DNA from 4 places in the Mesorhizobium sp. AR10 genome. Region 1 is predicted to be linked to each of the others. Evidence: riboswitches for the same ligand, from Rfam matches in the RefSeq annotation. Region 1 holds a riboswitch; each other region holds the start of a gene.
What was found. Region 1 has a riboswitch for cobalamin ahead of LHFGNBLO_RS06615 (aromatic ring-hydroxylating oxygenase subunit alpha). Riboswitches for the same ligand answer to the same signal wherever they lie in the genome.

Region 1 (7,186 bases):
CTGCCCGTGCCGGGAAAACACCTTTCGCAAGCGGTCAACGTGCAGCAGGGCGACGACAGCTCGCTGCTTGAGCACTACCGGCGCTTTCTCGCCTTCCGCCATGCCCATCCGGCATTGGCCAAGGGCGATATCAACTTCATCGAAAGCGAGGGCGATACGGTCGCCTTCACGCGCCGCGAAGGCAACGAGCAGATCGTCTGCGTCTTCAATCTCGGCGCCAGGACGGCCGAAATCGATCTCGGCGGCCGTTCGCTGCAATCCTTGCCGGGACACGGGTTTTCCGGACAGACTGGCGCCGGTTCTATCCGCCTTGGCGGCTACGGCGCATGGTTCGGGCGTATCGACTGAATTTACTAAAAGAATTCACTGCTAGAAGAATTCACTGGGAGGAAATCATGGCCGATGTCACGCTAAGGCAAGTGAAGAAATCATACGGCAATCTGCACATTCTGCACGGCATCGATCTCGACATAAAGTCGGGCGAGTTCATCGTCTTCGTCGGCCCTTCGGGTTGCGGCAAGTCGACCTTGCTTCGCTCCATCGCAGGACTGGAGGAAATCACCTCCGGCGAGCTCAAGATCGCCGGAGAGGTGGTGAACGACGTGCCGCCGTCGAAGCGGGGCATCGCCATGGTGTTCCAGTCCTATGCGCTCTATCCGCACATGACCGTCTACGACAACATGGCGTTCTCTATGAAGATCGGCAAGGAGAACAAGGCCGAGATCGACCGGCGGGTGAAGCAGGCGGCGGAAATCCTGCAGCTGACCAAGTATCTCGACCGCCTGCCCAAGGCGATGTCGGGAGGCCAGCGGCAGCGCGTCGCCATCGGCCGCGCCATCGTGCGCAATCCGAAGGTCTTCCTGTTCGACGAGCCGCTGTCGAACCTTGACGCGGCACTGCGTGTCGCCACCCGTATCGAGATCGCCAAGCTCAAGGAATCGATGCCTGCCACAACGATGATCTATGTCACCCACGACCAGGTCGAGGCGATGACGCTGGCCGACCGCATCGTGGTGCTGAAGGACGGGCATATCGAGCAGGTCGGCACGCCGATGGATCTCTACAAGAAGCCCGGCAATCTGTTTGTTGCCCAGTTCATCGGCTCGCCGGCCATGAACATTTTGCCGGCAACAATCGAAAAGACCGGCAACCCGACCGTCGTCAGCCATGTCGGTGGCCGCAAGGCGACGGTGCCAATCACCACGCCGGCTTCAGCAAAGGGTGCCGCGGTGAGCTTTGGCGTGCGGCCGGAGGATCTGGTGATCGCCACCGGCGCGGACTACCTCTTCGAGGGCAAGGTGGACTATGTCGAGCAGCTCGGCGAGGTTCAGCTCATCTATATCGACATCGGCCGTGCCGACCTGCCGCTGGTGACCAAGCTGCCCGGCAATGTCGAGGTCAAGCGTGGCACGACGCTGCGGCTGAGCGCGGATGCCGGAGACCTCCATATCTTCGATGCCGACGGACATTCCTTCGCACTCCACAATGCGGAAGCAAAAGCGGCCTGAGGCCGTCCGGTTCGGATCACATCCGGATCAAAAAAAGAGCGGCGGGCCGGGCCCGCCGCTCTTTTTTCTGGATGTCGACTTCGGCTGTTAGTGGCCGAAGAGGTTCCGGTCGCTGCCCTGCGGAGCGGACTTCTGGACGTCGTCCGACGAGTTGAGCAGCTTGTAGACCGGCGAGCCGGTGTCGCGCACCGAAGACGTCTGCGTGTTGTCGACGTTTACGGTCGCCTGCTTGTTGATGTCGGTCCCGCCAACATTGTCGTTGCGGGCATAGGCGCTGCCGGCGGCAATCAAAAGGGCGGCGGCAGTAAGAGCAATCTTCTTCATTTCAAGTCTCCTGAATTTTCCAGCACAGTGGCGGGCAATCCCGCCGCTGTGCCGGGATCGGCTTAGTTATTGCCGAAGAGGTTACGGTCGCTGCCCTGAACGATGGGCTGCTTGTCAGTCTGAGCCGATTTCTGAACGGAAGCCGTGTACGAGCTGTCGACAGCCGGGGCGGCCTGGTTGGCGCCGTTGGAGCCATAGTTGTCGCTACCGGCAAAGGCGCTGCCGGTGATGGCCAGAACGGCGGCGGCAGCAAGAACAATATTCTTCATTTTAAGTACTCCTTTGATTTCTGAATTCCGCCAAGGCGGCGGGACAAACCCGCCGTCCGTTGGAGATCGGCTGTTAGTTGTTGCCGAAGAGGTTACGGTCGCTGCCCTGAACGACGGGCTGCTTGTCAGCGTGCGCCGACTTCTGAATGGAAGCCGTGTACGAGCTGTCAACCGTGGTGGCTGGCTGGTTGGCACCGTTGGACCCATAATGGTCACTGCCACCAGCAAAGGCGCTGCCGGTGATGGCCAGAACGGCGACGGCAGTAAGAGCGATCTTTTTCATTTTTAGTACTCCAGTATCTTAGTTCGTCAGTCCGTCTAGCGGCGTGTCTTGGAAGGAAATCGCGTCGTTCGGACAGCCCCGATGTGGGAGGGGCCAGCGCCGGTTTCCAATCACGAACTTGTTCCGCGTGGACCAAGACTCTGCACCTTGAAATTGTGCCAAAGCCTCCTACACCTTCTGTTTTAATAAATGATATCAAACGGTTATACTATTCGACCCATGGCCCAGCTGACGAATTTGCAAACCAGCGTTCACACCGTCCTGCACGCTCTGTCAACAGAAACGAACCGTTCGGTTCGATTTTAGAAGCAGCTAATAGTCACTTTTCGAAACTGCTACCATTTTTTAACCCTGTCGCAGGTCGAATCCGATCCGCGAAGCGACGGGCTATAGCCGGCGAAAGCGGAGGGCCTCCGCCGCGAAACCTTGGCCGGTGCGTTTTCAGATATGGTGTCGCGCCGCATGGATGCGATGTCGCTTTCGTGCCGATGGCGCGCCCGCTGTCGTGATTAGATGATGTCATCTCAGGTGCCACTTCGTGACGACGGGCGGAGAATTGGGAAGCCGGTCAGATTCCGGCGCTGCCCCCGCAACGGTGGTGGAGTTCAAGTCGCAACGGGAGACCACTGGGCCGCAAGCCTGGGAAGGTGTCGCGATCGTCCGCAAGGACACTCCAGAGCCCGGAAACCAGCCCGAGGTGATTGAACTCGACTGATCGCGGTGGGCGGTCAAGAGGTGGATGGTGCATGCCCGGCCTTATCGCCGGACTGCGACCGGTCTTTCCTCCATCACCACCAAGTTCAGTCCTTGAAAGATGAGGACAGGACATGGATGTGCGCACTGACATGCTGAGGCTTTTGCACAGCCGCAGGGAAGGCTATTCGCTCGAGCAGCCCTTCTACACCGATCGCGACTACTTCAAGCTCGACATGGAGCTGATCTGGTATCGCGACTGGCTGTTCATCGGCCATGATTGCGAATTGCCGAAGCCTGGCAGCTACATCACCGCCCAGATCGGCGATTATCCAGTGGTGCTGGTGCGCGACCAGCAAGGCAAGATCAACGCCTTCCACAATTCCTGCCGCCACCGCGGCAGCCGCGTTTGCAACAGTGAGAAGGGCACGGCGGCGAAGCTGGTCTGCCCTTACCATCAGTGGACCTACGAACTGGACGGCCGGCTGTTGTTCGCACGGCAGATGGCGGACGGGTTCGACAGGAGCCAGTTCAGCCTGAAGCCGGTGGCTTGCGAAAGCGTCGGCGGCTACATCTTCATCTGCCTGGCCAAGGAGCCGGCGGACTTCGCGCCGATGCGCACCATGATCGAGCCTTATTTGTTGCCGCACCGGCTGCGCGAGGCAAAGGTCGCCTTCGAATCGACCATCGTCGAGAAGGGCAATTGGAAGCTCGTCTGGGAGAACAACCGCGAGTGCTACCATTGTGCCGGCAACCATCCGGAGCTCTGCAAGACATTCCCGGAAGCGCCGACCGTGACCGGCGTCAATGGCGCCGACAGCGACCCGGAAATGCTGGCGCATTGGGCGAAATGCGAGGCGGCGGGCTTGCCGAGCAAATTCCGTATCGATCCCGCCGGACAGTTTCGCGCCACCCGCGCGCCGCTACTGCGCGATGCCGTCAGCTACACGATGACGGGAAAGCGCGCCGTGAAGAGAAACCTTTCCGACAGCGTTGCCACCGACCGCATCGGCTCGCTGCTGCTCTATCACTATCCGACGACCTGGAACCACATCCTCGGCGATCATGCCGTCACCTTCCGGGTGCTGCCGATCAGCGCCACTGAAACGGCAGTGACGACGAAATGGCTCATCCACAAGGATGCGGTCGAAGGCGTCGACTACGACCTTGCCGAACTCACCCATGTCTGGACCGAGACCAACGATCAGGACCGCCGCATCGTCGAGGAGAACGCCTTCGGTATCCTGTCGCCGGCCTATGAACCCGGCCCCTATTCGGAGCTGCATGAGGGCGGTGTCATCCAGTTCGTAGACTGGTATGCCCGCTTCATCGAGCCGCGCCTTGCCGAAGGCGGCCGGCCCGCACTGCGTAGCGTCGCCTGAGAAAGGGTAAAGGGATGAATGCGATGACGGATCTCGGGCTCTACCGCCATCTCGACGAGATGGCGCCTTGGAACGACAGGCTCCAGGTGCTGGAAGTGATCGGCGTCAGCGATGAGGCGCCGGAGGTGAAGACCTTCACCTTCCGTTCCGACAACCAGACTTGGTTTCGCTACAAGCCGGGGCAGTTCGTAACGCTGGAACTGCCGACCGCCGATGGACCGCTGATGCGCACCTACACGCTGTCATCCTCGCCGTCGCGGCCGTTCTCGATCGCGGTCACGGTGAAAGCCCAGGCCGGCAGCATCGGTACGCGCTGGATGTTCGATCATCTGAAGCCCGGCGTTCACGTGAAGGCCTATGGGCCGGCGGGCGACTTTTCGCTGCACAGCCACCCAGCGGCCAAATATCTGTTCATCTCGGCCGGCTCCGGCGTGACGCCGATGATGTCGATGCTGCGCTGGCTGAACGACTGCGCGCCATGGACCGATGTCGGCTTCGTCAACTGCGCGCGGCGGCCCGAGGAGATCATCTTCCGCAAGGAGCTCGAACTGCTGGGAAGCCGTATGCCCGGCCTGTCGCTTGGCTTCATGATCGAGGAGCGCTCCAGCCGCGAGGGCTGGTTCGGTCATATGGGGCGGATCGACGCGATCAGGCTGCCGCTGCTGGCGCCAGATTTCCGCGAGCGCGAAATCTTCTGCTGCGGCCCAGACCCGTTCATGCGCGCGGTGCGGCAGATGCTGGAGGCCTCCGGCTTCGACATGGTGCAATACCACCAGGAGAGCTTTGCCGCGCCCGCCGTGGAGGAAATACCGCCGCCGTTTGCGTTGCCGGCAGACGGTGGCGCCGATGTGCCCGCCGAAGCCGCAACGCCGATCCGCTTCTCGCTCTCGGATGTCGACGCCGAATGCGTTGCCGGCCAGACCGTGCTGCAGACGGCGCGCGCTTCGGGGGTGAGAATTCCGGCGGCCTGCGAATTCGGCCTGTGCGGAACCTGCAAGGTGAAGAAAGTCTCCGGCAGCGTCGAGATGAGCCACAATGGCGGCATCCTCGACCACGAGATCGATGACGGCTTCATCCTGGCCTGCTGCTCCAAGCCGCTGTCGGCGCTCGAAATCGAGGCCTGAAACGGCCGTGCACGGAGGCTCGTATGTTCGGATCGGAACCTATACCCCGTAGCGCTCGGTGCGGATGAGACCTGCCGGAATGTCGGCATCGATCAGCGCCTGGGCGGCGGCCGAGACGAAGGCATTCGAGCCGCAGACAAAGGCGAGCTTTGGCGGCTCGGGCAGCCGCGCCATGGATTGCACCATCATCGCGACATCGATCCGCCGCGAATAGTCTGCCGGGCGCCGGGCGGCCTCGCGTGTCAGCGTCAGCACCAGTTCGAAACCATTCCGGCGGTCATCGAGACCGATCAGCTCGTCGCGAAAGATCACCTCGTCCCAGACCCGCACTGAGAACACCAACGCGACCGGCACCGGTGATTTCCGCGCAACACGATGGCGGATCATTGCCATCAACGGCACCACGCCCGAACCGCCGCCGATCAGCAGCAGCGGTCCGCCGTCACTGTCGGACCAGACGAAATGGCCGCCGAGCGGCCCGCGCAACTCGACCTCGTCGCCGACCACCGCCACCTCGTGGAAGAAAGGCGAGACCTCGCCATCGTCGAGTCTTTCGATCGCCAGTTCGATTGTTCCTGCGGCTTCCGGCGCAGAGGCGATGGAGTAGGAGCGGCGCGCCTGATAGCCGTCCGGCGCCGTCAGCCTGACATCGACATGTTGTCCGGCCCGGCTAGTGAAAGGCCGCGACAACAGGAAGAAGAAACTGGTGACGCGCGGTGTGCGCTTCTCGATGCGGGTGATCCTGGCCGTTTGCCAGGGCGATTGCGCCGTCGACGGCTCGCTCATGGATCGCCCGTATAGCGCTGTTCGCGCCACGGATCGCCATAGATGTGATAGCCGCGCAATTCCCAAAAGCCCGGCTCGTCACGCTCGGTGAACTGCAGCCCGTTCAGCCATTTGGCCGATTTCCAGAAATAGAGATGCGGAACGAGCAGCCGCGCCGGACCGCCATGGTCTGACGTAATCGGCTTACCTTCGTAGAGCAGCGCCACCATCGCTTTGCCGTCGGTGAGATCCTTGGTCGGCACATTGGTGGTGTAACCGTCGAACGCGTGCGCCAAGGTGAAGCCGGTCGGCGGCTCCAGGCCGGCGTCGGCGAAAATGTCGTCGACCAGCACGCCTTGCCACGGCGTATCGAACTTGGTCCATGCGGTGACGCAGTGGATGTCGCGCGTCATCTTGGTCAGCGGCAGGGCGTTGAACTCGGCCCAGTTCCATTTCTTGATCGGGCGCGGCCCGTGCTTCAGCGTGAACGACCAGTCCTCGGTGCGCACACGCGGCGTCGGTCCAGCCGACAGTACCGGAAAACCCTGTTCGAGATACTGCCCTGGCGGGATGCGCGCATCCGTATCCGTCGGAGGCTTTCGCCCGGATGAGAAGCCGCGAGTGACCATCGGGAGTATCCGTTTGAATCAGGCCGATTGAATCGGCCGATTTGCACCACGCCGTTTGTAACCCTCGGCAGTCTTCTAGAAGATGTTGCGGCGGGCAACAGAAATTTTGGGGCGGCCGGCGGCGCGCCTGCGATCGATCCCGCAAGCTAGCCACCGACCAGGGCCGCCTCAGCCGTTGGCGAAGGGCACGGCGACGAAGATCTGTGCGT
Region 2 (7,186 bases), 2.7 Mb from region 1:
CGGCCGGGAGCGCTCGGATAGTCGGGGATCAGGATCGCGAGCTTGCGCGTCGCGCGTGGCGCTTGCTGCAGCCGAATGAAGGCTTCGATGCGGTTCGCCACCTGCGCCACGCGGTCTGACTCTGGCCGGTTGGCGAAAGCGCGGAAGGCCAACGCCGGGTCGGTTTCGCTCTCACCCTTGAAGGAAATGGCGCCGGCCAGAATGCGGCCGTCGAGCTCGGGCAGGACGACATGCATGGCAAGGTCGGCGGGGGCGAGGCCGCGCTGGTTGTTTTGCCAGATATCGCGGCGGGTCGTGGCCACGATGACCTGGAACACCGGCACGCCGGCGCGATCGAACAAGGTCTCGACACCGGGCTCGGCGCCGGACGCGAAAGCGGTCGCGGTGATGATGGCGGCGGGTTTCAGCGCGGCCAATGCGTTTTCCACGAAGGCGAGGGAGGTCGGGTCTTTCAGGCTGGAAACGAAGATCGGCACGGGGACCATGCCGCGCTGTCGCAGCGCTTCAAAAAGGGCGTCGATCGGCGCGACATCGGCGGCGAGCAGCATTGAGCGATAGAAGAGAATGGGAATGATTGGCGCGGCGTCTCCCTCCCCCTTGAGGGGAGGGTGGCCCGCAGGGCCGGGTGGGGTCATTGCGGACGTGCTCGGCGCCTCTTTGCGTCGGCGCATGTCGGAGGCGACCCCACCCCCAGCCTGCGGCCGGACCCTCCCCTCAAGGGGGAGGGGCACGACGCCGCGTCCCGGCTCGTAGTAGCCCGCTTTCGGCACACTGACCGGTTCGGCAACAACCGCATTCTGTCCCGCCAACCCTGCGAGACGGGCGACCAGCGCGGTCATATTGGCCGGGCCGCCCTCGCGAAAATAGTCGAGCAGGCCGTCCAGTTCGTCGCGCGGCAGCGTCGAGCCTTCGATCAGCCGCAGATCCTCGTCGTGGCTTTCGCCGGGCAGCAATGCCAGTTTGATGCCGCGCGCACGGGCGGTCGCGGCGAGCTGGTCGCAGCCATAGCGCCACCAGTCGTAGCCGCCGAGGATGCGGACGAGAATGACCTTGGCGTGTTGGGCGACGCTGTCGATCCAGAGGTCGACGGACATCGGATGGCGCAGATCGCGAAGTGCTGCCAGCCGCATGGAGGGCAGGCGCGCCGCATCGGCTTTCCACGCCGCAGCCAGTCCGGCCAGATCGCTGTCGGTGAAGGACAGCGCCACGATATCCGCCGGCGTCTGCCTGAGATCGACAGGCTCGGCGAGATCGTCGAGCGAGGCGGATGTGGTGGTGAGGATGTGCATCGCGGCTCGTGTCTGAAAATCAGCCGGCGAGTATACGCTCGATCGCCGGGCGGTTCAGCCCCTTCAGGCCGATGACGACGAGGCGCGAGCGGCGGTCGTCGTCGGCGGTCCAGGCGCGGTCGTAGTAGTGATTGACGCGCGGGCCGACGGCCTGCAGCAAAAGCCGCATCGGCTTGCCGCCGACATCGATGAAACCCTTGACGCGCAACACGTTTTCTTCTTCGGCTGCGGTGGCGACGCGCTTTGCCAGCTCGTCCGGATTGGCGATCGAGGGAATGTCGACGATGAACGTGTCGAAGTCGTCATGCTCGTGGTCGAACGCGCCGTCATGATGGGACTTGCGGTTCTCGATGTCGTCCTCGACGGCGAGACCGAGCCCAAGCAGTACGGAGGGATCGACCTTGCCATGCGAAGTCGGCACGATCCTCACGGCGCGGGCGGAGTGCTCATTGATGATGGCATTGGCGCGGGCCGTGCCGGTTGCGTCCATCAGGTCGCTCTTCGACAGGATGATCAGGTCGGCGCAGGCGATCTGGTCCTCGAACACTTCCTCGACCGGATCGTCATGGTCGAGTGTGTCGTCCTTGGCACGCTGCGCCTGCAGGGCGTCCATGTCGTTGGCGACGCGGCCTTCGGCCAGCGCCGGTCCGTCGACCACGGCGATGACGCCGTCGACTGTCACCCGGCTCTTGACCGACGGCCACTGGAAGGCCTGGACCAGCGGCTTGGGCAGTGCCAGGCCGGAGGTTTCGATCAGGATGTGGTCGACCCTCGGCGTCAGCGACAGGATCTGGTCCAGCGCCGGGACGAAATCGTCGGCGACGGTGCAGCAGATGCAGCCATTGGCCAGTTCGACGATGTTTTCCTCGGGGCAGGTGTCGATGCCGCACCCCTTGAGGATCTCGCCGTCGATGCCGATGTCGCCGAATTCGTTGACGATGATGGCCAGCCGCTTGCCCTTGGCGTTCTCAAGCAGATGGCGGATCAGCGTCGTCTTGCCGGCGCCGAGAAAGCCGGTGACGACGGTGCAGGGAACGCGGGAAACGGAAGCGGGCATGGTCAGTCCTTCAGCGTGTCGAGGGGAGGGATGCGGGCAACGAGGCCGCGCTTCAGGGATTCGGGACGGCCGCGCCATGGAATGAGGCCGTCGGTCGAGGTGGCGAAGAGCTTTGCGGCGGTGACGAGGTCGGCGCCGCTTGTCGCGGTCAGGTCGCCGAAGACATAGCTCCAGCAGCCGTCGCGCAGGATCGCAGCGCTCAGCCGGCGTTTGCAGTTGCCAAGGCATTCGACGCTGCGGATGCGGATATTGTCGCCGGAAACGGCGCGGCGTGTGTCCTGCGCGAGCAGTTCGCCGGCACGGGGATGGGCGTCGGAGCCGGTCTCGTCGCGGCAGGAGGCGCAGACGATGACGGTGACACCGGCCAAGGCATCGCTGTCGCCGGACAAAGCGTCCGCTGTCTCAGCCGAAAAACTGCTGTCGCGTTCCAAATCAGGCTCCTTGCCCGGAAAACCCGCCAGGCGATCGGATTCTTTTTGTCCTAGACGGCAGGTCTCCTGGCTCGCGGGTCATCGCCTTGGGTGCCGCCTTCCCGGGAACATCCCAGTGGTTTTCGGCCAAGGCTCTTCGCTTACAGTTGCGGGGACAGCCGCGGATTTGAGACCGAGATCCCGCACCGCATTCCCTCTTGGCTCCTCCCATTGAAGAGAAGAGACCGTCTGGACCGGATTTAGGCTTGTGGGTGCAGGCGTGTCAACGCATGGTTACGACACGGCGATGTCGGCGAGGGGCTGCCCAAGATCTCCGGCAGGCGTCACCTCCATGCGTTCAAGCCCGAGCCAGCTCTGCATCAGCTTCAGTTCCTCGAAGAGCTGAGCGGCGGTTTCTGAAGGCGCGCCGGTCTCGGCGTAGGCGGCGTGGACGCGCAGCACGCTGGCTGGCCGGTCGGCCTTGAGGTCGACGCGCGCGACGATCCTGTCGCCGAGCAGGAACGGCAGCACATAATAGCCGTACTGGCGCTTTTCGGCCGGGGTGTAGATCTCGATGCGGTAGCGGAATTTGAACAGGTTTTCCGTGCGCGTCCGCTCGAAAACGACCGGATCGAACGGGGCAAGCAGGGCGCGCGCCTCGATCCTGCGCGGAAAGCGCGCATCCTTGTGCAGATAGGCCTGCTTGTCCCAACCCTCGACGCGCACCGGCAAAAGCTCGCCGGTCTCGACCAGTTCCTCAAGGCGGCCCTTCATATCAGCCGGCGACAGGCGGAAATAATCGCGCAGGTCGCTCGCTGTCGCCACGCCATGGGCGCGGGCCGAGATGCGCAGCAATTCGCGATGCGCGTCCTCGGCGACGGGAACCGGCAGGTCGAGGATCACTTGTGGCAGCACACGCTCGGGCAGATCATAGAATCGTTCGAAGCCCCGGCGTTGGGCCGTGGTGATGCGTCCGGCCCAGAACAGCCATTCGAAGGCATGCTTGGCATGGCTCCAGCCCCACCAGCCGCCTGAGCCTTTCTGGCCTTCGAGCGCGGAAGCGGCGATCGGGCCGCGATCGACGACCTCGCGGTAGATCTCTTCGATATAGGCGGCGTGGTCGCGCCCCCACTTGGCAAGGCCGAGATACATCTCGTCACCGCGCTCGGCCCGCTGCATGCGCCAGCGCATCAGCGGCCAGGTCTCGACCGGCAGGAAGGACGCCTCGTGCGCCCAGTATTCGAAGACCGTGCGCTTGCGGGTCACGGCGGCATTGTCGAGCAGCGAGAGCGGGTAGGGGCCAAGGCGCGAGTAAAGCGGCATATAGTGCGCGCGCACCACGGCACTGACGGAATCGATCTGCAGCAAGCCGGTGCGGGCCAGCACACGGCCAAGATGCCGCCGGTCAGGCGTACCCGTTGGGCGGGCATCACTAAAACCCTGGGCCGCAAGCGCGATGCGGCGGGCCATGGCGAGCGAGATTTTTTCCTTCATGCAGACGGAACTCTGATGATTTTCGGACAAATGGAGCCAGTGATTCCGCGTCATGCTAGCAGGGTTTTGGCGGGAACCATGTCAGGAGAGAAAAGTGGAGTAAAAAGTGAAGGAAATCAAACAGGAGCGGAACGGACCAGTTTCTCTTGATGTGCCGTCCAGCACCGTCTTTTGAACAAGGTTTGACTTGCTTCGCCGAAAGCGCTGCGCTAACCCTCGCCGCGTTGCAGCATAGGCACTTAAAACGGTTCAGCGGTTAATCTGTCACGCTTCCGCATTAGGGTTCGTTGCTGTAATCAGAGTGGATTGGCCGCCAACGGAAAGCTGCTGCATGAGCGCACTTTTGACTTCGTATCTGCCCATCGTCCTGTTCATCGGCGTGGCGCTGGTCGTTGGCCTTGCGCTGCTTGTGGCCCCGTTCCTGGTAGCCTACCGCAATCCCGACCCGGAAAAGCTTTCCGCCTATGAGTGCGGCTTCAACTCGTTCGATGATGCCCGCATGAAGTTCGACATCCGCTTCTATCTGGTGTCGATCCTGTTCATCATCTTCGATCTGGAAGTGGCCTTCCTGTTTCCGTGGGCGGTGTCCTTCTCGAAGATCGGCATGCTCGGTTTCTGGTCGATGATGGTGTTCCTGGCGGTGCTGACCATCGGCTTTGCCTATGAATGGAAAAAAGGAGCGCTGGAATGGGATTGAGCGACAGTTCCGGCACGCTCGTCGCGCCGAAGCCCAAGGGCCTCATCGACCCCAACACCGGCAGGCCGGTGGGGTCCGACGACCCGTTTTTCCTCGAAATCAACAACGAGCTGGCCGACAAGGGCTTTCTCGTCACCTCCACCGAGGCGCTGGTCACCTGGGCGCGCAGCGGCTCGCTGATGTTCATGACGTTTGGTCTTGCGTGCTGCGCGGTCGAGATGATCCATACCTCGATGCCACGCTATGACTCGGAGAGGTTCGGTGTCGCTCCTCGCGCGTCTCCGCGCCAGTCCGACATCATGATCGTCGCCGGCACGCTGACCAACAAGATGGCGCCGGCGCTGCGCAAGGTCTACGACCAGATGCCGGAGCCACGCTACGTCATCTCGATGGGTTCCTGCGCCAATGGCGGCGGCTATTATCACTATTCCTATTCGGTGGTGCGCGGCTGCGACCGCGTCGTGCCGGTCGACATCTACGTGCCCGGTTGCCCGCCAAGCGCGGAAGCGCTGCTCTACGGCATTCTTCTCTTGCAGAAGAAGATCCGCCGCACCGGCACGATCGAGCGGTGAGTGGCATGAGCCAGGCCTTGAATGAACTGTCGACATATCTCGGCGAGAAGCTGGCCGGTCGGATCGGGGATGCTGTGTTTGCCTATGGCGAACTCACCGTCCCTGTCGAGCCGAGCAACCTTATCGAGGTGGTGACCTTCCTGCGCGACGACAAACGCTGCCAGTTCATCTCGATCATCGATGTCTGCGGTGCCGATTATCCGTCGCGGGCCAAGCGCTTCGACGTCGTCTATCATCTGCTGTCGCCGAAGCAGAATGTCCGCATCCGCTTGAAAGTTCAGGCCGATGAGGAAACCATGGTGCCGTCGATCACCGGCGTGTTTCCCGGTGCCGACTGGTTTGAGCGGGAGACCTACGATCTCTACGGTGTGCTGTTTTCAGGCCATCCTGACCTGCGCCGGATCCTGACCGACTACGGCTTCGAGGGCCATCCGCTGCGCAAGGATTTCCCGCTGACCGGCTTCGTCGAGGTGCGCTACGACGACGAAGCCAAGCGCGTCATCTACGAGCCGGTGGAATTGAAGCAGGAATTCCGCAATTTCGATTTTCTTTCCCCGTGGGAGGGCACCGATTATGTGCTGCCCGGGGACGAAAAAGCCAAGACGAATTGAGGCGCCAGAATGGCTGAGACCTCCGTCCGCAACTTCAACATCAATTTCGGCCCGCAGCATCCGGCGGCTCATGGCGTTTTGCGCCTGGTGCTCGAGCTCGACGGCGAGGTGGTCGATCGCGTCGATCCGCATATCGGGCTCTTGCATCGCGGCACGGAAAAGCTGATCGAGCACAAGACCTACCTGCAGGCCGTGCCTTATCTCGACCGGCTCGATTATTGCGCACCGATGAACCAGGAGCATGCCTTCGCGCTGGCCGCCGAGCGGTTGCTCGGCATCGACGTGCCGAAGCGCGGCCAGATCATCCGCGTGCTCTACTGCGAGATCGGCCGGATCATGTCGCATATCCTCAATGTGACGACGCAGGCGCTGGATGTGGGTGCGCTGACGCCACCGCTGTGGGGCTTCGTCGAGCGCGAAAAGCTGATGGTGTTCTACGAGCGCGCCTCGGGTTCGCGCATGCATGCGGCCTATTTCCGCCCCGGTGGCGTGCATCAGGACCTGCCCGCGAAGCTGGTCGAGGACATCGGCAAGTGGATCGATCCGTTCCTGAAATCCCTCGATGATCTCGATGCGCTGCTCACCGGCAACCGCATCTTCAAGCAGCGCAATGTCGACATCGGCACGGTCTCGCTGGCCGATGCCTGGGCCTGGGGGTTTTCGGGCGTCATGGTGCGCGGCTCGGGTGCTGCCTGGGATTTGCGCAAGTCGCAGCCCTACGAATGCTACTCGGAAATGGATTTCGACATTCCGATCGGCAAGAACGGCGACTGCTACGACCGTTATCTCGTGCGCATGGAAGAGATGCGCCAGTCGGCGAAGATCATGCGCCAATGCGTAGACCTCTTGCTCGGCAAGGAACTCAGCGGCCCGGTCTCGAATCTCGACGGCAAGGTGGTGCCGCCAAAGCGCCAGGCGATGAAGCGCTCGATGGAAGCGCTGATCCATCACTTCAAGCTCTACACCGAAGGCTACCGCGTGCCGGCGGGTGAGGTTTACGCCGCCGTTGAAGCGCCAAAGGGCGAGTTCGGCGTCTATCTCGTCTCCGACGGCACC
Region 3 (7,186 bases), 2.1 Mb from region 1:
ATCATGAAAAATCCGAATGCCTTGTGCTGCAAAGCTCAGAAGGCTTCCGGGTGCATCGCCCTGGCGATCTTGCCGATCGCCTCGATATTGGCAGGTCCTGGCGTCAGCTCGGCATAGCGCAACGCGACGAAGCGCTCGTTCTTGACCGCATCGGTCTCCTTCATCGCCGGATGGACTTTAAGGAAATCGAGCAGCTTCTTGTAGCCACCGCCATCCTGGTAATCGAGCAGGATCAGGAATTGCGGATTGCGGGAAGCCACCGTTTCCCAATCCGTGTTGCCCCAGCTGGTGTCCATGTCGGCCATGATATTGTCGCCGCCGGCAGCCGTTATCATGGCACTCGGGATGGCGAATTTGCCGGCGGTGAACGGCTTGTCTTCGCCGGAATCGTAGAGAAACACCCGCGTTCCCTTGTGTTCGCCGACCTTGGCCGTGATGTCGGCCAGTTGCGTTTTCCAGCCCGAGACGAGCTTTTCGGCTTGGCCTTCCTTGCCGAAGATCTTGCCCAGTTTTTCGACGTCGCCATAGAGCAGGTCCATCGAGGCGGCGGGGCGGTCCTTGTCGAGATGGACGCAGCTTTCCGTCAGTACCAGCGTCTTGATGCCGTGCGGGGCCAGCGTGTCGGGTGTCACCTCGCCGCCGGGCTTCATGCCGTAGTACCAGCCGGCGAAGAAGAAATCGGGCTCTACCGCGACGAGGTTTTCGAGCGTCGGGTACTTTGGCGCCAGTTCCGGGATGGAGCCCTGCTCGGCCTTGAATTCGGGACCGACCTTGTACCAGCCGGTGATGCCGGTCAGACCGACGATCGACGGCTGCAGCTTCAGCGCAAAGGCCATCTCGGCCATGTTCAAATCGTGGATGACGGCGCGCTTTGGCGCCGCATCGAAGGTCAGCGGCGTGCCGCAACTGTCGACGGTGACCGGGAAGGCGAAGGCGGTCGAAGCCAGCAATGAGAAGGCAAGAGACAGGGCGAGGCGTTTCACGGGCGGTGCTCCTTTGTTGAACGAGTTATTGATCAGGATGGCGACGAGGTGCGGTTTGGAATGTCGAAGATCGTGAGTTCGCGGTCTTCAGTCGGATGGCGCAGCCGCAATACGTCGACGCCGAAAATCTCGCGGATCAGCTGCTGGGTCAGCGCCTCGTTCGGTGCGGCAAGCGCGTGCAGGCGGGCCCGGCTCATCACCGCGACCCGGGTGGCAAATGGCGCCACCAGCGACAGATCATGCAGCACCGCAATCACCGTCATGCCGAACCCGGCCACCAGTTCAAGAAGCTCGCTGCGGGCGCGCGGATCGAGATGGTTGGTCGGCTCGTCGAGGAACAGGATTCTCGGCTGCTGGGCGATGGCGCGCGCCAGCTGGGCGCGCTGGCGCTCGCCGCCGGACAGCGAGCCGACGGTGCGGCCAAGCAGCGGCAGCAGGCCGGTTCTGCGAAGCGCGTCGACGACAATGTCGCGGTCCTCGTGCCTGCGGCGCAGGCCGGCATGCGGGACCCGGCCGAGCTCGACATAGTCGATCACGGCAAGCCGCGGGTCAGGCTGATCGGTCTGGCCGACGACGGCGATGTGCAGCGCGCGCTCGGCGGTCGAAATCCTGTCCAGGCGGCGGCCGAGAAACCGCACCTCGCCTGTGCTTGGCTGCAGCGCGCCGGACAGCATGCGCAGCAGCGTCGTCTTGCCGGCGCCATTGGGGCCGATGATGGCAAGGCGATCGCCCGCCGCCACCGAAAGGCTGACCGCATGGACCAGGTGCTGGCCATTCGCCGTCACAGTCAGTTCGCGTGCTTCGAGAAGGCGCGCGGTCATCGCTTGCTCCCCGACGGATTGCCCGGGATGCGCGCCAGTGTCTTGCCCGCCAGTCCAGCCGGACGCTGTCCGGAGTTGCACCAGCCGTCAGCAAGCGAGCGGTAGAGCTTCGCAAATTCGATGAGATCGGCGGCATCGACCCCGGCGTCGATGGAGCCGAAGAGATAGGAGGCTTTGCCATCCGCCTGGAAGGCGACGGTCAGCGGCCGCGCGCAGCCCGCCATGCAGTCGATGGCTTCGACCGCATAGTCCGGAGCGCTCTCGTCAGGCGCCGAGAGCCGGGCCGCCAAATCGGCGCACAGCTCTTCGCCTGACCTGACCCCGGTCACGAGATCGCGGCAAAGCGTGCACACAATGATGCGATGGAGTGCCTTTGAGGCGTCCAACTTTTCCGTCACTTTCCAAAACTGGCGACGGAAGGATGCCCTGGCAAATCGGCCGACAAGACCGAAATCCACGTCTCCTCCCGGCACACCCCGTCCGGTCAACTCATGCTGATGGCAGGTCTCCTGGCTCGCGGGTCTTTGCGCCATCCTGCCTTCCCAGCCTTGCCGGCCAGTGGCTTTTCGGATTTTGCTCGCCGCTTACAGTTGCGGGGGCAGCCACGGCCTCGACCCGAAGCGGGTCTCACCGTGTTCCCTTTTCACCCCTCGCCTTTCGACTCGGGGACCATCATTTTTCCACCCTAGATTTCACCCGACTGCGTCGCAATGATTTTTTGATCGAGCTTGCAGGCTTCGGTTCGCTTCGACATGATTATGTAATAACATAACGTATCAAGTGCCGTCGCATGCTGTCAACACCAGCGGCCAATGTTCCAGCTTCAATTTCCCTCGATGCCCACTTCCAGGCGCGTCGACAGGCCGGCGCGTTGGCGGTCGGGCGCCAAAAGCATCGGAAAATTTTCAGAATCCGATCGGGATTTCACGCGCCTGAGAGTCCAATAAGATCGTGCTGGTGAGGAAGGGTGCTGGTCTCTGAGAACGGACAACGCTCCTTGCAATCGCATATCAAGCGCCCGGTTCTTCTCCAGCCAACGGGATCTTCGGCTGCTACGCCCTTCCCCGGCGCAGGCCGCAACATTGGTTATGGAGACAACATGACACTCTTCCACCACAGGCGAGGAAAGCATCGTCTCGTCGCCGCATCCGTGGCTGCACTTGCCTGCGCCGCAGCGGTCGTCTGGTATGGCGCAAAGGGCGAGGCCGCGGCGGTCGAACCGGACGTGCCCGAAGCCAAGCTTGTCAGGGCCATGGCAGTGAAACCTGCGCCGCAGGCCGATGAGCGCATCGCCATCGGCGAAGTCCGGCCGCAGCGCGAAAGCGACCTCGGGTTCCGGCTGTCCGGCAAGCTGGTGCAGCGCATGGCAGAAGTCGGCCAGTCGGTCCGCAAGGGTGAGGTGATCGCCCGCATCGAAGACCAGGACTATCGCAACCGGCTGCGCAGCGCCGAGGCCGACGTCGCCGCCGCGCAGGCAGTGCTCGTCGAAGCAAGTGCGGCCGAGGCCCGCATCGGAGCCCTTCTCGCCAAGGGCTTTGCGACACGGGCCAACTACGATGCGACGCTGAAGAGCCTGCGTTCGGCCGAAGCAAAGCTGGACTCGGCAAGGATCGGCTTCGAAATGGCCAAGGACCAGCTCGCCTATACCGAGCTGCATGCCGATTTCGACGGCGTGGTGACGGCGACCGGCGCTGAAGCCGGCCAGGTCGTCAATGCCGGGCAGATGGTGGTGCGGGTCGCCGACCCTGCTGCCCGCGACGCCGTCTTCGCCATCGCCGAAGCAGCCTTCTCCAATGGCGGGGATGCAAGGCAGCCCCTTGAAATCAAGGTCTCCCTGCTGAGCAATCCAGCGATCGCGACAATCGGCATCATTCGCGAGGTCTCGCCGATGGCCGACGCCGCGACGCGCACGTTCCAGGTCAAGGTCGCGCTGCGCAGCGCGCCGGACGAAATGCGCTTCGGCAGCAGCGTCGCCGGCCGCGTCAACACGATGACCGCCCCTGTCGTGGTCCTGCCGGGAAGCGCGCTTTTCGACAAGGACGGCAAGCCTGCCGTCTGGGTGGTGGCCGCGTCCTCGACCCTGGAACTCAAGCCTGTCGTCATTGCCCGCTACGAGACCGACCGCGTCATTGTCAGCGACGGCCTTGCCGAAGGCGAAATTGTCGTCACCGCCGGTGTCAACCGGCTGCGCGAACACGAAAAGGTTCGCCTCACCGAAGGAGCAAACAAATGAACGCCTCGCAGACTGAAGTGCTGATTGCCGGCGCCGGGCCAACCGGACTGACGCTTGCGCTGTGGCTCACCCGCCTCGGCGTCCAGGTGCGCATTTTCGACAAGGATGCAGGCCCGGGCGAAACCTCGCGCGCGCTGGCCGTCCAGGCCCGCACGCTGGAATTTCACCACCAGATCGGCATCGTCGACGACGTGCTCGCCGCCGGCGTCAGGGTCGAGCAGCTCACCGTGCGCACGCCGGCCGGCGTCGCCGCCAGGCTGCCACTCAGCGATTTCGGTCGCGGTATCAGCCCGTATTCATTCGCTTTCGCGCTGCCGCAGGATGTTCACGAACGCATTCTGATCACGCATCTCGAGCGTGCCGGCGTCAGCGTCGAGCGCAACACCGAACTGGTCGCCTTCGAGGACACGGCCGGCGCGGTTGTCGCCACCTTGAACAAGCAAGGCGCGACCGAGACCGTCAGCGCCGCCTATCTCGTCGGCTGCGATGGCGCCCGCAGCGCCGTACGCCATGGCCTGGCCATCGGCTTTCCCGGCGGCACCTACGAGCAGTCCTTCTACGTCGCCGACGTCGATGGCAGCGGCGCGGTGACCCGCAACGGCATGGATACCACGGTCAGCGCCTATGGCTTCGCCATCGTCATGCCGGTCCGGCAATCCGGTTCGCTACGGTTGATCGGCGTGGTGCCGAAGGCGCACGAGGCGGACGAGGCGATCACCTTCGAGGCGATCCGCGCCGATGTCGAGCGCGACACCGGCATTGCGGTGGACAAGGTCAACTGGTTCTCGACCTACCGCGTGCATCACCGGGTCGCTGAACGCTTCCGCATCGGCCGCGTGTTCCTCGCCGGCGATGCCGGCCACATCCACAGTCCGGCCGGCGGCCAGGGCATGAACACGGGCATGGGCGATGCGGTCAACCTCGCCTGGAAGCTGGCGGCGGTGCTGCAAGGCCGCGCCGACAAGCACCTGCTGGACAGCTACGAGCCGGAGCGCATCGCCTTTGCCAGGCTGCTGATCGACAGCACCGACAGGGTCTTCCGCGTCGCCACCAGCCGCTCGCGGCTGGTCGGCCTGTTCCGCCGCTACCTGATGCCGAAGATCCTGCGCGTAGCGCTCGGGACGACTGCCGGATCGCGCGCCTTTTTCGGCATGATCTCGCAAACCCGGATCCAATATCGTGCCAGCGCGATCAGCAGCGGCAAGGCCGGCGCGATCCAGGGCGGCGACCGCCTGCCCTACGTCGCGTCCGGCAGCAGCGATAATTTCGAAGCGCTGCATTCGCTGGACTGGCAGGTGCATGTCTATGGCGAGGCGAATGCCGCGTTCAAGGCGATGCTGGCCCCAACCGGCATTCCCATCCACGTCTTCGCCTGGTCGGACAGGGCCAAGGCCGCGGGTCTGCAGCGCGACGGCGCCTATCTCGTCAGACCCGACGGCCACGTCGCACTGGCCGCCGGCACGCAGGACCCGCAGGCCTTCGAACGCTACGTCGCCGCTTTGGCAATCAAGCCGCGGCAACAGGCCGCCAGCCGGGTGAGAAACCTGAGAATGCGGTCGGCCGCCTAGGCCGGCATCTCGTCAACCAATCGTTTTTGAACAGCCGGCGGCGCGGAGGCGCTGCGGCTGAGGGAGCAGCGCCATGACTTCTTTCAACCTCTCCGACTGGGCCATCCGGCACCGCAGCTTCGTCGTGTACCTGATGGTGGTTGCGGCGATTGCCGGTCTTTGGGCATACTCCTCGCTGGGGCGGGAAGAAGACCCGCCCTTCACCATCAAGACCATGGTGATCAAGACGATGTGGCCCGGCGCCGACACCAACGACACCGTCGAGCAGGTCACCGACCGCATAGAGAAGAAGCTCGAAGAGCTTCCCAACCTCGACTACGTCAAGAGCTACACCAAGCCGGGCGAATCCGTGGTGTTCGTCAATTTGAAGGACACGGTCGGCGCCGCCGACGTGCTGCCGCTCTGGTACCAGGTCCGCAAGAAGATGGACGACATCAAGTCGACCATGCCTTCGGGCGTCCAGGGCCCCTTCTACAATGACGAGTTCGGCGACACCTATTCGCTGATCTACGCGCTGAATTCGGACGGCTTGAGCCATCGCCAGCTGAAGGATCTGGCGAGCGGGCTGCGCGCCGATTTCCTGCGCGTGCCTGACGTCGCCAAGGTCGATCTGGTCGGCCAGCAGGACGAGAAGATCTATCTGGAATTCTCGACGCAGAAGGTCGCCGCCCTTGGCCTCGATGTCGGCTCGCTGTCGCAGGCGCTGCAGGCGCAGAACGCGCTGACGCCGAGCGGCACGGTCGATGCCGGTCCCGAGCGCATCGCCATCCGCGTCACCGGCGAGTTCACCTCCGAAGACAGCCTGAAGGCGATCAATTTCTATGCCAACGGCCACTACTTCCGCCTGGGCGATGTCGCCGAGGTCAAGCGCAGCTACTCCGACCCGGCGCAGCCTCTGTTCCGCTTCAACGGCGAGCCGGCGATCGGCATCGCCATAGCGATGACATCGGGCGGCGACGCGCTGGCGCTTGGCGAGCACGTCAAGGACAAGGTCGCCGAGATGGAACGTGAATTGCCGGCCGGCGTCGACCTGCGCCTGGTCGCCGACCAGTCGCATGTGGTCGAGGAGTCCGTCGGTGAATTCACCAAGAGCCTCGGCGAAGCGATCGCCATCGTGCTCGCGGTTTCCTTCCTCGCGCTCGGCTGGCGGCCCGGCATCGTGGTGGCCGTCGCCATCCCGCTGGTGCTCGCCATCACCTTCGTGGCGATGCAGTATTTCGGCATCTCCCTGCAGCGTATCTCGCTCGGCGCGCTGATCATCGCGCTCGGCCTGCTGGTCGACGACGCCATGATCGCCGTCGAGATGATGATCTCCAAGATGGAGGAAGGGCACGACAAGATCACGGCCGCCACCTACGCCTACACATCGACGGCCTTTCCGATGCTGACGGGGACGCTGGTCACCATCGCCGGCTTCGTGCCGGTCGGCTTTGCCCAGAGCGGCGCCGGCGAATATTGCTTCTCCCTGTTTGCCGTGGTCGGTATCGCGCTGGTCGTTTCGTGGGTGGTCGCGGTGCTGTTCACGCCGCTCACCGGCGTGGCGATCCTGCCCGAGCGCCTCAAGAGCCATGGCGGCCATGG
Region 4 (7,186 bases), on a different replicon from region 1:
CCGCACCGGGCGATCGAAGTCACGGGAGGCGTTCCTGGCGACGCTGCGTGCCGGGCACAGCGATTACTTCATCAATGAAGAGGCCCCGGCCTATATGCGCGGCCGCAACCTCGCCGGTCCGGTGATCGCGCGGCTGGCGGCTGCGCCGCACAAGGCATTTGCCGACAGCGCCGCATGGCAGGCGCATCTGCTCGCGGTTGAGCCCAACCAGTCAGGATCGCCACCGAAGGGGCGATGTGGGGAGCGATCCGCCACCACGGCTTTCTTGGCGATACCGTGGTCGTGTCCGATGATGCCGGCCAGTTCCGCATCGGCGACCATGCTCTGTGCTGGGTCCACGCCGAGCGGCTCGTCCACAAATTGATACCCGTGACCCCGGATCAACGTCAGGCCGTCGACATCATGCGCCAGTTGATCTGGTGGTTCTATCGCGACCTCAAGAGCTACCAGCGTGCTCCTTGTCCGCGCCACGCGGCGGCCCTGCGCGCCCGCTTCGAGCGCCTGTTCAAACGACGAACCGGCTACGTCATGCTCGACCGGCTTCTTGCCAGGCTGCATCGCCGCAAGCATGAACTCCTGCGCGGTCTCGATCGTCCCGAGATACCACTCCACACCAATGGTTCGGAAAACGACATCCGCGCCTTCGTCACCAAGCGCAAGATCTCCGGCGGAACCGTCAGCGAGGCAGGCAAGAATGCCCGCGACGTCCTGCTCGGCCTGATGAAGACCTGCATCAAGCTCGACGTCTCATTCTTCCGCTATCTCGGCGACCGCCTCGGCATACCAACACAAGAGTCGATTCCGCCGCTCCCGGATCTCGTTAGGCAAGCCGCTCAAGCCTGACTGCCCGGTAATCTGCCCCGGTTACCTGTAGCTCTTGCCATCTCGATCAAATGCCGGCGTGCAAGCGACAGTTTCCATGATGACACGCGGATCGAGGGTAGCCATAAACTTCGGAGCACGCGCCCAGCACGGCGGCAGAGCGAGTCTAAACCGTCGATCCCCTTTCAAACAGCCCGATTTTGCCACCAACGACCGATGTGCAGTGTCTGGTTCATGGTCGGGGTTGCGCGAAATCTGCCCTGTTGCGGTGAGTTTTGCTTTCGGCGAACTCTGAAAATCTCGAACAGCGAAATCTCGAACAGCGCCCTCCTCAGCGTGCTGCCCCGCGCCAGCCTCATACATTTCGCCGACGCCTACACTTGCACTTTTCCACTGCCCGACTTGCAGGCAGCGAGCCACTGCATCGCGGAGGTTGCATCTTCCAATATGGCGGCCCGTTTCGCAAAGCCGAAAAAGGCATTGCGCGCCGTACTTACCGGTTTTCGCCCATCATATGCATCGTAGCACGCTCTGAGGGCGGCTTCGTGGATCAGATCTCTGCGATCTCCCGGCCACTCATTGAGGAAATCGATAGCGTCCGCAAGGCTGGCGATCTCTTGCACGATGTACGGTGCACGCTTCACGAAAAGGGGGCTGCTGAAAGCCTCAGAGTTCATTCGGTCCTCCCGATCTGCCGAACAGCTAGTTTGCGTCACGAGGCGCCTCATCGACACCCTCCGACAATTGCAGAATGTGTTGTCAGGGCGATGACAGTTTCAAGAGGAAAGCAGCGGGTTGCAGTCCTCTGGTGCAGTTTGTTGGACGGGGAGATCTGCACGCGTTTCGGGCGTGGCATGGCACTCCCATTCAGGCGCTCGCATACCAATGTGGCTTCGCACCCGCGATCGGTCAAAGTTCGGTGATAGTCGCCAGGCGCCGGGATTTCTGGGATCCACCGGCCGTCCGCGCGGCGTCCGGGATCAAAGCTCCATCCGCTCCGGCGTTCGAACCAACCGAGATTTTCCAATTGAACCCGGCTGCCATATGTTTGACAAGCGCAGCGTGCTGCCCGCCCGTACCCCTGAACAGCAACGTGACACCTGCCGAAGGAACATTATATGTTTTTCCTCGAATGACTATTTCCAGTAAAGTAATCGGTTGGGCATGCCAACACGCGGCAGCCGGTAAATCACCACATGGTTAGGACTCAGGAAGGCCTCCGGCCGGCACTTTCTCCCGAAGCGCCCGGGCTGCAGCGACCATGTTCATGAGGGCAGGGCGGACCTCCTCCCATTTGCGTGTTTTGAGGCCACAGTCCGGATTTATCCACAGCTGGCCGTCGGACAGTCGCTCGCGGGCAAGCGTGACGAGGTCCGAAATCTCCGCGACTTCCGGGACACGTGGTGAGTGAATGTCGTAGACTCCGGGACCGATTTCGTTCGGATATTTGGAGCTCGTGAAGGCGTCCAGCAGTTCCATTTTCGAGCGCGACGTCTCAATCGAAATTACATCCGCGTCCATTTCGGCGATCGCGTCGATGATCTCGTTGAATTCCGAATAGCACATGTGAGTATGGATTTGGGTCGCGTCCTTTACACCCGTTGAAGCGAGCCGGAAGCATTCGACGGCCCAGTCGAGATAGACTTTCCAGTCGGACTTGCGCAGTGGCAGGCCATCGCGAAACGCGGCCTCGTCGATCTGGATCATCCTTGCGCCGGCTCTTTCAAGGTCCGTCACTTCATCGCGCATGGCGAGCGCGATCTGGCGGCAGGCTTCGGAGCGAGGTACGTCGTCGCGAACAAAAGACCAGTTAAGAATGGTCACTGGGCCTGTGAGCATTCCCTTCACCGGCTTTTCCGTCAGCGACTGGGCAAATTGCCACCAGCGCACCGTCATCGGATTGGGCCGCGATACGTCGCCGAAGATGATGGGAGGGCGCACATAGCGGGAGCCATAGCTTTGCACCCAGCCATGCTGGGTGAAGGCGAGGCCAGACAGCTGCTCGCCGAAATGCTGCACCATGTCGTTTCGTTCGAACTCACCGTGCACCAGCACGTCCAGGCCGATCTCCTCCTGCCAACGGATAGCAGCCTCGGTCTCCTTCTTCAGGAAGGTCTCGTAATCGACATAGCTCAGCAAGCCCTTCGCATGAGCGGAGCGCGCCTTGCGCACCTCCGGCGTCTGCGGGAAGGACCCGATGGTCGTCGTTGGGAATGGCGGCAGGCCGAGCGTGCCAGCCTGGACTCTGGAACGCTGGGCAAATGCGCTCTTTCGTTGCTTCATGGCGTCGTCGATGCTGATGATCCGTCCCTCAACGAGCGGATCATGGACCTTTGTGGACGTTGCGCGCGCGGCGGCCGCCTCGGCAGAAGCTTTCAATGCGCCTGCTGCGGCCTCCCTGCCTTCCGACAAGGCCTGGGCCAGCACGACCAGCTCATCGATCTTCTGGGCCGCGAATGCCAGCCAGGATCTGACGTCCACATCGAGCGCGGTCTCCATCCGCAGGTCGATCGGCACATGAAGCATCGAGCAGGAAGGCGCGATCTCGACACGGTCCAGGGGCCAGCCTGCGACGATCGGCTTGATGCGGTCGAGAATCGCAGGCAGGTTCGCGCGCCAGACGTTGCGGCCGTCGATCAAGCCAAGCGAGAGCACCAGATCCTTCGGTGTGAGCCGACCTACCGTCTCCAACTGCTCGGGAGCGCGCACGAGATCGAGATGCAGGCCCGCCACGGGCAGAGAAATCGCGGTCTCGAGGTTGTCTCCCAGCGGTCCGAAATAGGTAGCCAGCATGATCTTCAACTCGGGCGCGGCTTTCGACAGCTGGCCGTAGGCGAACTCGAACGCAGCTCGTTCGTTCGGGTTAAGATCGAGCACAAGCGCTGGCTCATCAATCTGCACCCAGTCGGCTCCCGAGAGCTTTAGCCTGCGCAGGAGTTGCTCGTATACAGGCAGCAGCCGCGGCAGGAGCGCTATCGGATTGAAACCTTCGGCAGGTGATTTTGCCAGCTTGAGGAAGGTGACCGGTCCAAGGATGACTGGGCGTGTGTGAATATCGAGGGCTTTGGCTTCGAGGAAGTGGTCGACCGGTTTCGCAGACAAGAGGGCGAAGGTCTGATCGTCGGTCAGCTCCGGCACCATGAAGTGATAGTTAGTGTCGAACCATTTGGTCATTTCCATCGCGGTTAAGCGGTGCCCCTGAGCCGCATGCTCGTGGCCGGCATGTCCACAACCCGCGGTCTTTCGCGAAGTAGATGTCGAGTGGGACCTCGCCGCCCTTCCAACCGTAGCGGGATGGCACGGCACCGACCATGGCCGCGGTGTCGAGCACATGGTCGTAGAGTGAGAAGTCGTTCGACGGGATTTTTGATACGCCGCGATCTTGCTGCTCCCTCCAACTGGCGGCACGGAGGGCCTTCGCCGTCGTCAGAAGGTCGGCAGCGGAAGATTTTCCGGACCAGTAGCTTTCAAGCGCGAATTTCAGTTCTCGCCTGCGACCGATACGCGGCATACCGAGCGTTGCTACAGGAATCTGCTGAGTGATGGTCATGTCATACCCCGATGGTCGGGCGTGGGGACAAGGAAGGCGCTAGCAGGCCGGCACGAACGCCGGGCTGACCGCGACCATCGAGACACCCCGCCCGTGGACGTTGCTCGCCGTGGCAGGTCTCCTGGCTCGCGGGTCATAACCTCTTCCCGTCTTCCCGAGGCTTTTTGCCTCAGTGACATTGGGCGGTGGGCTCGCCGCTAACAGTTGCGGGGGCAGCGCCGGCATCGCACCGGCTTCCCTCTTAGCTCCGCTGCGGCAGTGCCGTACGGAGAACCACGACACGCAGATAATCACAGTAGTCTACTCTCTTGTCAATACCGCATAAAGAAATGTTTATGTGGTTATGTGATTGCGTCTTTGACTTGTGGGCAATGTTGCCCAAAATCGCTTGGATCGTTATCGTCAGCTGTTGCCTTCCAGGCGCTCCCCGGCAGGCGTGGATGCCGATAAGGGGCCGGCAAATCAGCCAATCACATGATCCCGGCTCTTGAGCGACTTGCGGCAGGCGTCGGCGTCGTGATGATCAAGATCCTGGACTGCTACCGGCAGGTGTCGTCAAAGTTCTGAATTTCGGCAACTTGAAACACAGCGGAAAACCGGCGGATGCGCGTGCGACATTTTGATTTATCCGCCCTCGCCTGGACCGCCTGCATAAGGGGGAGGTGAGCAGCTACTCCTCGAGATGTCCGCCTGACGCAACCCCGCCTGTTCAGCCTCGCGGCGCAGGTTCTGGCGCGGGCGCGGGCCGATCTGCTGGATCACCAATCCAGCCGCCAGTGAGCCAAGGTCGCCGCAGGTCTTGAGGTCGCGGCCTTGCGTGTAGCCATGCAGGAAACCGGCGGCATAGAGGTCGCCGGCGCCTGTCGTGTCGACCAGTTCCCTGATCGCGGTCGCCTGGATAACCACGGTCTCGTCGCCGCGCACGATGACCGAGCCTTTTTCCGAGCGGGTCACGGCGGCAATCCGGCAATCCTTGCGGATCTGCGCCAGCGCCTCGTCGAACGACGATGTCTGGTAGAGCGACTTGATCTCGTGGCTGTTGGCGAAAACGATGTCGACGGTGCCGGAGCGCATCAGGTCGAGGAACTCGTCGCGGTAGCGGTCGACGCAGAACGAATCCGAAAGTGTCATGGACACTTCGCGGCCGGCCGCGTGCGCCAGTTTCGCCGTCTGCCGGATCGCTTCCTTGGCGCGCGGCGGGTCCCACAGATAGCCCTCGAAATAGGTGACCTTGGCGCCAGAGGCCTTGTCGGCCTCGACATCCTCCGGCCCGAGCTCGACGCAGGCGCCGAGATAGGTGTTCATCGAGCGTTCGCCGTCGGGGGTGACGAAGATCATCGAGCGCGCCGTCGGCGGCTCGCCCTTGAGCGGCCTGGTGTCGAAGGCGACGCCCTGCGCATGGATGTCGTGCGCGTAGATATCGCCCAGCGCATCGTTCGAAACCTTGCCGAAGAAGGCGGCGCGGCCGCCGAAGGAGGCGACGCCGGCCGCCGTGTTGCCGGCGCTGCCGCCGGACGCCTCGATCGCCGGGCCCATGCGGCTGTAGAGCAATTCGGCGCGCCGGGTGTCGATGAGGTTCATCGCGCCCTTGATGATGCCGTTGGTCTCGAGGAATTCCTCGTCGCACTGGGCGATGATGTCGACAATGGCATTGCCGATGCAAAGCACGTCATAATCCGGCATCAATGTCTCCGCTCAACGGTCCGCTTGGAATGGACTTTCCGCATGGCGATCGATCCGGCGTCGGCCCTTGCGCGCCGGCGAGTCCCGCCTCGCGCCGCAAGTCGTCCGCTCTGTCCGTCCTCTCCCAGGTGAACTCAGGTTCTTCGCGGCCGAAGTGCCCGTACGTAGCGGTCTTGCGGTATATCGGGCGCAAGAGATCAAGCATCTTGATAATGCCCTTCGGTCTGAGATCGAACAGCTCAAGAATGAGCCGCTCGATCCTTTCTTCCACGATCTTCGCGGTCCCGAACGTGTTGACCAGGACAGACACCGGAGCGGCCACACCGATCGCGTAGGCAAGCTGAACCTCGCAGACCTCCGCAAGTCCGCTAGCCACGACATTCTTCGCGACATACCGGGCCGCGTAGGCGGCCGAGCGGTCAACCTTGGACGGGTCCTTGCCCGAAAAGGCTCCGCCGCCGTGACGCCCCATCCCACCATAGGAATCGACGATGATCTTGCGTCCATTGAGGCCGCAGTCACCGTGCGGCCCACCGACTACGAACCGCCCAGTTGGATTGACCAAGATCCTGATCCCCGTCGTGTCCAAGTGGGGCGGCAAGACCGGCTTAATGATCTCCTCAATGACGCCTTCCCGGACTGTTTCTTGTGTGACCTCCTCGGCATGTTGCGTCGACAGGACTACGGTATCCAGCGCCACCGGGCGCAAACCTTCATAGCGGATGGACACTTGAGATTTTACGTCCGGACGCAGCCAGCTCAGCTGTCCCGCTTTGCGGACCTCTGCCTGTCTTTTCGTCAAGCAGTGAGCGGTGCCGTCGCAGGAGTGGTTGGAATTGTGAGTTGGCGTAGTCTCCGGGGTGTCAAACCTCGAATCATCCGGCGTTAGAGCGCCGGACAGGAGACTACGCCATGACAAGGACTACCATGAATGCGGAAGCCGTTCATCCTGGGGATGAGGCGACGAGCTATCTTTTCGACAACTGGTTTGATCCGATTGAAGCTGGCCTGCGCGAGCGGGTGCGCGGCTTCATCGAGACGATGCTCGAGACCGAGCTGGACGCGGTGCTTGCCCGTCCCCGTTATGGCCGGCAGCCGGCGGCGCGCGGTGATGAGACCACACCGGTGTCG

Region 2: it holds a riboswitch for cobalamin, as region 1 does, so the genes downstream of both, LHFGNBLO_RS20035 (DUF1636 family protein) here and LHFGNBLO_RS06615 (aromatic ring-hydroxylating oxygenase subunit alpha) in region 1, are expected to answer to the same signal.
Region 3: it holds a riboswitch for cobalamin, as region 1 does, so the genes downstream of both, LHFGNBLO_RS26615 (DUF1636 family protein) here and LHFGNBLO_RS06615 (aromatic ring-hydroxylating oxygenase subunit alpha) in region 1, are expected to answer to the same signal.
Region 4: it holds a riboswitch for cobalamin, as region 1 does, so the genes downstream of both, metE (5-methyltetrahydropteroyltriglutamate--homocysteine S-methyltransferase) here and LHFGNBLO_RS06615 (aromatic ring-hydroxylating oxygenase subunit alpha) in region 1, are expected to answer to the same signal.

What each region holds. Positions count from the first base shown of each region.
Region 1 covers NZ_CP080524.1:679,128-686,313, forward strand. Annotated here, with positions in the region: gene LHFGNBLO_RS06590 (alpha-glucosidase) at 1-348, shown strand, start outside; gene LHFGNBLO_RS06595 (ABC transporter ATP-binding protein) at 396-1,508, shown strand; gene LHFGNBLO_RS06600 (DUF680 domain-containing protein) at 1,596-1,832, opposite strand; gene LHFGNBLO_RS06605 (DUF680 domain-containing protein) at 1,895-2,101, opposite strand; gene LHFGNBLO_RS06610 (DUF680 domain-containing protein) at 2,175-2,384, opposite strand; cobalamin riboswitch at 2,894-3,095, shown strand; gene LHFGNBLO_RS06615 (aromatic ring-hydroxylating oxygenase subunit alpha) at 3,212-4,459, shown strand; gene LHFGNBLO_RS06620 (hybrid-cluster NAD(P)-dependent oxidoreductase) at 4,483-5,583, shown strand; gene LHFGNBLO_RS06625 (FAD-binding oxidoreductase) at 5,623-6,369, opposite strand; gene LHFGNBLO_RS06630 (molybdopterin-dependent oxidoreductase) at 6,366-6,977, opposite strand; gene LHFGNBLO_RS06635 (DegQ family serine endoprotease) at 7,146-7,186, opposite strand, start outside.
Region 2 covers NZ_CP080524.1:3,422,963-3,430,148, forward strand. Annotated here, with positions in the region: gene LHFGNBLO_RS20025 (cobaltochelatase subunit CobN) at 1-1,289, opposite strand, end outside; gene cobW (cobalamin biosynthesis protein CobW) at 1,309-2,346, opposite strand; gene LHFGNBLO_RS20035 (DUF1636 family protein) at 2,349-2,777, opposite strand; cobalamin riboswitch at 2,816-3,021, opposite strand; gene LHFGNBLO_RS20040 (winged helix-turn-helix domain-containing protein) at 3,051-4,250, opposite strand; gene LHFGNBLO_RS20045 (NADH-quinone oxidoreductase subunit A) at 4,582-4,947, shown strand; gene LHFGNBLO_RS20050 (NuoB/complex I 20 kDa subunit family protein) at 4,938-5,519, shown strand; gene LHFGNBLO_RS20055 (NADH-quinone oxidoreductase subunit C) at 5,525-6,130, shown strand; gene LHFGNBLO_RS20060 (NADH-quinone oxidoreductase subunit D) at 6,140-7,186, shown strand, end outside.
Region 3 covers NZ_CP080524.1:4,753,987-4,761,172, forward strand. Annotated here, with positions in the region: gene LHFGNBLO_RS26600 (FecCD family ABC transporter permease) at 1-5, opposite strand, end outside; gene LHFGNBLO_RS26605 (ABC transporter substrate-binding protein) at 36-983, opposite strand; gene LHFGNBLO_RS26610 (ABC transporter ATP-binding protein) at 1,016-1,804, opposite strand; gene LHFGNBLO_RS26615 (DUF1636 family protein) at 1,801-2,262, opposite strand; cobalamin riboswitch at 2,286-2,493, opposite strand; gene LHFGNBLO_RS26620 (efflux RND transporter periplasmic adaptor subunit) at 2,904-4,037, shown strand; gene LHFGNBLO_RS26625 (FAD-dependent monooxygenase) at 4,034-5,605, shown strand; gene LHFGNBLO_RS26630 (efflux RND transporter permease subunit) at 5,679-7,186, shown strand, end outside.
Region 4 covers NZ_CP080523.1:572,070-579,255, forward strand. Annotated here, with positions in the region: gene LHFGNBLO_RS33430 (transposase) at 1-364, shown strand, start outside; gene LHFGNBLO_RS33435 (IS66 family transposase) at 370-843, shown strand; gene LHFGNBLO_RS02710 (DUF982 domain-containing protein) at 1,197-1,499, opposite strand; partial or broken gene metE (5-methyltetrahydropteroyltriglutamate--homocysteine S-methyltransferase) at 2,023-4,372, opposite strand; cobalamin riboswitch at 4,466-4,665, opposite strand; partial or broken gene LHFGNBLO_RS02720 (adenosine kinase) at 5,069-6,055, opposite strand; partial or broken gene metK (methionine adenosyltransferase) at 6,135-6,866, opposite strand; partial or broken gene LHFGNBLO_RS02730 (IS256 family transposase) at 6,983-7,186, shown strand, end outside.